One region of the Jeongeupia sacculi genome, then DNA from elsewhere that is predicted to be linked to it. Evidence: predicted binding sites of a transcription regulator. Region 1 holds the regulator's gene; each other region holds the start of a gene.
The links. Region 1 encodes sigma-54, which starts transcription at its own class of promoters, with help from an activator protein. Its sites were predicted from a motif close to CTGGCACGCTTCATGCTT; they were not measured.
Positions count from the first base shown of each region.

Region 2: JLC71_RS12650 (pilin) is a predicted target of sigma-54. The motif match lies at 1,315-1,332, and genes of this name have one in related genera.
Region 3: JLC71_RS04505 (nitrate/nitrite transporter) is a predicted target of sigma-54. The motif match lies at 875-892, and genes of this name have one in related genera.

Region 1 is NZ_AP024094.1:3,140,972-3,143,233, reverse strand. It holds gene JLC71_RS15180 (PTS sugar transporter subunit IIA) at 1-284, opposite strand, end outside; gene hpf (ribosome hibernation-promoting factor, HPF/YfiA family) at 398-724, opposite strand; gene JLC71_RS15170 (RNA polymerase factor sigma-54) at 752-2,176, opposite strand; gene lptB (LPS export ABC transporter ATP-binding protein) at 2,186-2,262, opposite strand, start outside.
Region 2 is NZ_AP024094.1:2,649,880-2,652,141, forward strand. It holds gene JLC71_RS12645 (phosphoethanolamine transferase) at 1-694, opposite strand, end outside; gene JLC71_RS12650 (pilin) at 758-1,240, opposite strand; tRNA gene JLC71_RS12655 (tRNA-Thr) at 1,515-1,590, shown strand; gene JLC71_RS12660 (nucleotidyltransferase family protein) at 1,730-2,056, opposite strand; gene JLC71_RS12665 (HI0074 family nucleotidyltransferase substrate-binding subunit) at 2,053-2,262, opposite strand, start outside.
Region 3 is NZ_AP024094.1:953,431-955,692, forward strand. It holds gene JLC71_RS04500 (CmpA/NrtA family ABC transporter substrate-binding protein) at 1-717, shown strand, start outside; gene JLC71_RS04505 (nitrate/nitrite transporter) at 1,046-2,248, shown strand; gene nirB (nitrite reductase large subunit NirB) at 2,262-2,262, shown strand, end outside.

The DNA of each region.
Region 1 (2,262 bases):
TTGCCATCGGGTGCATCGTAGGGAATCGCTTCCTTCAGGCGCACGAAAGCGCCCGTGGCTTCCTTCAGGCCCTTGATCCGGCCGTGAGGAATCGCCACGCCCTGACCGAGGCCGGTCGAGCCGAGCTTTTCACGCGCGAACAGGCTATCGAAAATCACACTACGGGCAATGCCGTGACTGTTTTCGAACAGAATGCCGACTTGTTCAAATACGCGCTTTTTGCTGCCAACGTCCATGTCGAGAAAGACATTTTGCGTCGGCAGAATTTTGGAAATCAGGCTCATTGCGAGAATCCATGAGCAGGAGGAACGTCGAAGCGCATCATTGTATCGTCAGCCGGCGCATAAATAAAAACGGGAACCCGTTTATCGGGTTCCCGTTGGCAGGAAAAGGACACTTACTCCTCCGCTACGACCTGACGGCGGATGCTCTCGCCATCGTGATCATTCCGTTTTTCCTTGTGCTTGACGACCTGCCGGTCAAGCTTGTCGGCCAGCGCGTCGATCGCGGCATACATGTCTTCGTCAATTGCCTCCACGTGGATCGCCTTACCCGGCACATGCACGGTTGCCTCAATTTTCTGCTGCAGGCGTTCGACCGACAGGACGACGCCCACTTCGATCACCGCGTCAAAATGGCGTGTGATTCGGTCGAGTTTACTCGTGATGTAATCACGAATCGCCGGAGTCACTTCGAGGTGATGGCCGCTGATATTGAGGTTCATAGGTCTTCTCCTTCAGGTAAATCGCCGTTACAGGCATTTGCGCAGATTGACGGGAGAGATTTGCATCGCCTCCCTGTACTTGGCAACGGTTCGTCGCGCAACCACGACCCCTTGCCCCGCCAACGCATCAGCGATGGCACTATCCGATAAAGGCTTTTGCTTGTCCTCTTGCTGGATCAGCTGGCGAATCTGCGCCTTGATCGCAGTAGCGGAAGCTTCCCCGCCGGCTTCGGTTTCGACATGGCTGCCGAAGAAATACTTGTACTCGAAAATTCCGCGCGGCGTGAGCATGTACTTCTGGGTGGTCACCCGCGAAACGGTGGATTCGTGCAGATCAAGCTCGGAGGCAATATCGCGCAGCACCAAGGGCCGCATCGCGATTTCACCATGTTCAAAGAACGCGCTTTGCTTATCAACGATCGCCTGACCGACGCGCAGGATGGTGTCGAAACGCTGCTGGACACTCTTGACCAGCCATTTGGCTTCCTGCAACTCGCGGGCCATCGAACCGCCATCACTGCGTTGCAGGATATCGGCGTACATCCGATTGACCCTGAGCTTGGGTCTGGCCGCGTCGTTCAAGCGCACTCGCCACTGCCCCTTGAGCTTGCTGACCAGTACATCAGCGACAACATAATGCGACGATTCGTCGCTCCATTGCGCGCCTGGCCGCGGATTCAGGCTGACGATCAGCGCTTGCGCTGCCTTCAGCTCCGTTTCATCGCATTTCAGGCGACGTTTCAACCTAGTGTAGTCCCGTGCCGCGAGCAAATCGAGGCTGTCCCGCACAATCCCCAACGCAAGTTGACGTGCGTCAGAGAGTGGCAAGACCGCCAGTTGCAAAGCCAGCGACTCGGCCATATCTTTCGCGCCGACGCCCAGCGGTTCGAGCTGCTTGAGCCGCGCCAGGGCAATCGCAAGGTCATCGGATTCGAACTCGAACTCGCCGGCAAGTTCCGCCGGCAACAGCGCGAGGATTTCCTCAAGCGGCTGGGTCAGAAAGCCGTCGTCGTCGAGCGCGTCGATCAACCAGGTCAGCGCGGCGCGATCCCGCAACGGAATCGGCAGCAGCCCGGCTTGCGCCAGCAGATGCTCGCGCAGGGTCAGCTCGCGGGCGATGTTGCTGGCGGGGTCGAAATCATCGTCGTCATCACCGCTGCCACGCGCGCCGCCGCCACTGCCTTCCCAGCCCCAGTCGTCGTTGTCGAACGCCGACTCGCTCGCCGGCGCATCGTCGCTGCTGCTGTTCTCGGTCGGCGCTTCGGCACTACCTTCGCCTTCGCTTGAGGCGTGATTGTCTTCGCCGCGCTCAAGCAGCGGGTTTTCGGCCAGGAAGCGCTCGACCTCCTGTTGGAAATCAAGCGTCGACAACTGCAGCAGCTTGATCGACTGCTGCAGCTGCGGCGTCAGATTGAGCTGTTGCGAAAGGCGAAGTTGCAGCGATTGCTTCATGCGCCCGCCTTACATCCGGAAATGTTCACCGAGATAAACCCTGCGTACCTGTTCATCGGCGATGATTTCGCTCGGCAAGCCCGAGG
Region 2 (2,262 bases), 490 kb from region 1:
TCTGTTTTTCTGGGCCGATGTATTTTGGATTGAATTTGAATCCAGATTTTTCGTGAATCACATGCAACATGTTTCTCCGCTCATCCAAGTAGCTCAATAGCCTCATATAGATACCGGGAAAGAACGTGCTTTTAAGATCCAAGAACACATCATTCGATGTTTTTTCAGACAGTGCATCTGAAGCCGCATCGGAATTTTTGGGGAACATGGTTGCTTCATGCGCCAATGCCACACCGCCTAACGCACTGGTGCTGAGCAGCAGCAAGATCAGTCGCATCTTCTTGCTCACAGCAGGCCATGCTCTCGCCCATCGACATAACCAGATCACCCCGAACACCCAACATATGCAGATGACCAAGCCCAAGAACCCGCCCAAAGGGGACAAAAACTCTATGGTTTCCGCCAAATTGCTCTCGGCCAGAATTCCATACAGATGTGGCGAGCTTGGCTTTTGGTATAGCCAGATGTAGAGGAACTCAAATGGTGCAAGTAATAGTGCTGGCGCCAAAGCCCACACAAGGTATTTCCAGCGGCCAAGCACAGAAATAAAAAACAGGAATACAAACAGTGAGAGCGCCCATAGTGGGAATTCGCTAGATGTTGCATCAGAAGCCAAATATGTCGCCACGTTGGCAACGGCAAATACGGCAGCCACAACGATGCCGGCATACCGGGAAGCGGTGATCGACCCCAAGCCACCCTCCAGAATACGAAAAAGCCCTCCTTGAACAGGAGGGCTTTTAACAGAAAAATTAAGTTACGACGCAGAGGCGGAAGCCGAACCCGAACCTGCACTCATCTTTTTCACATATTCGACTGCAGCTTTGTTTGTTGAATCCGTAGAGGCCACCCACTTAATACTGGATTCGCCTTCAACCGGAGTCGCGATAAAGGTAATTTTATCGCCCACATCCACGCCAGTACCCAACGCTTTCAGGGTCAATTCGATTTTACCTTCCGTAGCAGAACCCGTAATCGTTGCAGCGCTGACTTCGTTGGTCGCAGCAAAGGTCGTGCCCTTATCGGTCAGTGCGGTAGCATCAGCCGGAAATGTGCCATCGGCCTGAAAAGCCTCGGACATTGCCAGCTTCAGCGGCTCGGCAGCCGAAACCGCGTTCGACATCTTGGCGCGGATCGTATAGTTCTGATACTGCGGAATCGCCACGGCGGCAAGAATACCGATGATCGCCACAACGATCATCAGTTCGATCAGGGTGAAGCCCTGTTGCATCTTTTTCATTTTGCTCATCTCCAACATCTTTGAGTGGGTAGGCTCGGTGGCCAACGCAGCCACTTGCCGCGTGCCAACTACATAAGCAAGGGCTGTGCCAGCTTCCGGCAATCCGCACATTTCTGCGTTCGGCCCTTGGTGTCGTGGCGGGTTTTCCGTATAATCCGGCCGGTTGCTGTTGCGATGCCGTAGGTAGCAACAGTACGAAAGCCAAGCGCAGCAAGGCTTTCCGCGGTGGGGCACTAGCCCGTCCGGACAGGATTCAACACAAGTTTCGGTTTTAGCCGGTGTAGCTCAGTTGGTAGAGCAGCGCATTCGTAATGCGAAGGTCGTAGGTTCGACTCCTATCTCCGGCACCACTTGAAGTGAAAAGGGCAGCTCCTCGGAGCTGCCCTTTTTGCTTTCCACCGTCCCGATGTGACGTTCTGCGGCACCTGTCCTCACCATTTGCGGCAAGCTTGGCCGGCCATGCGCGCAGCGCAGTGGCGGGCATGATGTTTAATCACCTGGTATCTCATCAGTGATCGGAAGCAGATCGGCGCGAATGCTATCCCGAAAGCGCGGGCTGGCATCGGCCCAGTCGAGCAGATCTACCTTGAACGGTAGCGGCGATTCGGTGAATGCTTCGTTCAGTGTCGCGAGCGCCGATAACGGCAATGCCTCGTCGCCCATGATAGCCAGATCAAGATCAGAAAATGGCCGTGCCGTGCCGCGCACGCGTGAACCGAATACGCAGACCTTCCGATCGGGCAGGTGTTGGGCAAGAATACGATAAATGATTTGCCACTGTTCCGGGCTGAGGTCGAGGCCGATTGGCACGGTCATGGCGTAGCAACGGTTCGCGCTTGCAAAGCCAGCAACAAGCCCCGTGCTTCTGCCAGAAAATCCGGTATCAGTATCAGAACCTGCTTGGCCTTGGCTTCATCGTAGGTATGGCTGGTGGTGCCACGCGCCTGACGAAATTCGCGCCAGCGCGGCCAATCCCCCTGTAGCAGACCTTGGGCATTGCCTGCCCGGATCAGATCGGCAAA
Region 3 (2,262 bases), 1.2 Mb from region 1:
GCGATGTGGCTGTATTACTGGCTGGCATCGCAAGGCATACATCCGCTCGACGACGTGAAGTGCGTGGTGATTCCGCCGCCGCAAATGAGCGCTGCACTGGCGTCCGGCGTGCTCGACGGCTATTGCGCCGGCGAGCCGTGGCACGCGGTGGCCGAGGCCGAAGGTCATGGGCGCACGGTGATCCGCAGCGGCGAAATCTGGCCCGACCACCCGGAGAAAGTACTCGCGTGCCGGCGTGACTTCGTGACCCGTTGCCCGAACGCCGCGCGGGCGCTGACGATGACGCTGCTCGAGGCCTGCCGCTGGCTTGACGATCCGGGCCATCGCCGCGAAGCCGCCGGCTGGCTGTCCGGCCCCGGCTACGTCGGCCGCGGCAGCCAGCTGATCATGCCCCGGCTGTTGGGTGACTACGGCCGCTTGGGCGATACCGCACCCTTGATGCGTTTCTTTGGCGGCGGCAGCGTCAACTATCCCTATCTGTCGGACGGCCTGTGGTTCCTTAGCCAGTACCGGCGCTGGGGTTTGTTGCAGGGCGATATCGATCTGCTCGCCATCGCCCGCGGCATCAACCAGACCGCGCTGTACGACGAAGCCGCCTCAAGCCTCGGGGTGATGCAGCCCGCCAGCGCCATGCGCAGCAGTACGCTGATCGACGGCAAGGTCTGGGACGGTCGCGACCCGCAGGGCTATGCCGACGGTTTCGACATCCGCGCCTAGCCCTTGGCGGATGGGCGGCGCTGATGCGCCGATCGGTGATGTTGCAGTGCGCAAATGCTGTGCGCATGGCGTGCCGATTGCACCGATGCGGTGCACCAGGCCGGGGCGGTATGACCCGAAAAGCCAGCAAATCCCGAGCGTGAATGAAAACCGTGATCTGGCACGGCCTTTGCTGAAGATGAGGTGAGCGGCACAACGGCGTGCCGCTCACTGAATCAGAAGTGAAGGCCAACGGCGGTTTTCAGCTTCAAGGACAACGGCGTCCCTTCGCACCCCACGGTGCGGATGGACGCCGTTTTTGTTTTGCCATCGAGCTTGGGAGAGTGTCATGAACCGTTCCTTCTGGCGTGCCGGGCATACGCCGACGCTGTTTTCCGCCTTCCTTTATTTCGACCTCAGCTTCATGGTCTGGTATCTGCTCGGACCGATGCAGGTGCAGATTGCCGGCGATCTGAACCTCAGTACCCAGCAGCGCGCCTTGATGGTGGCGACGCCGATTCTGGCCGGGGCGATCCTGCGTCTGGTCATGGGCGTGTTGGTTGACCGGATCGGCGCCAAGCGCGCCGGGTTGATCGGTCAGCTCATCGTCATCGTCGCCTTGCTCACCGCCTGGCAGGTCGGTTTTTCGACCCTGACCGGCGCGCTGACGCTGGGGCTGTTCCTCGGTGTCGCCGGCGCGTCGTTCGCCGTCGCGCTGCCGCTGGCATCGCGCTGGTATCCGCCTGAGCATCAAGGCACGGCAATGGGCATCGCCGGCGCCGGCAACTCGGGCACCGTGCTTGCGGCGCTGTTTGCGCCGATGCTGGCGGTCGCCTTCGGCTGGCAGAACGTGTTTGGTCTGGCGTGCATTCCGCTGGTGATCACGCTGCTGGTCTATGCCCGCAATGCCAAGGATGCGCCGGGTGCCGCGCCGAAGAAAAAGCTTGCCGACTACCTGGCCGTGCTCGGTGAGAAAGATGCGTGGTGGTTCATGTTCTTTTACGCGATCACCTTCGGCGGTTTCGCAGGCTTTGCCAGCGCCTTGCCCGGTTACTTCCACGATCAGTTCGGCTTCGATGCCAAGACGGCCGGTTTGTACACCGCCGCCTGCGTGCTGGCCGGTTCGGTGATGCGCCCGATCGGCGGCGTGCTGGCCGACAAGGTTGGCGGCACCAAGTCACTGCTCGTCGTCTACACCGCAACGGCCTGCCTGATCGCCGCCGCCGGTTTCGGCCTTGGTGGCTCGGCGGGGGCGGTGACGTTGTTCATCGCCGCGATGCTCTGCCTTGGTGCCGGCAACGGCGCGGTGTTCCAGCTGGTGCCGCAACGCTTCGGCAAGGAAATCGGCGTCATGACCGGGCTGATCGGCATGGCCGGTGGCGTCGGCGGCTTCGCACTGGCGGCAAGCCTGGGCGCGATCAAGCAGGCGACCGGCGATTATTCGACCGGCCTGTGGTTGTTCGCCTGCATTGCCGCACTGGGCTGGATGAGCCTTGCCGGGGTGAAGCAACGGTGGCGCAGTGACTGGTCCGTCGCAGCCGCCCGCGTTTAAGGAGTGATTCAACA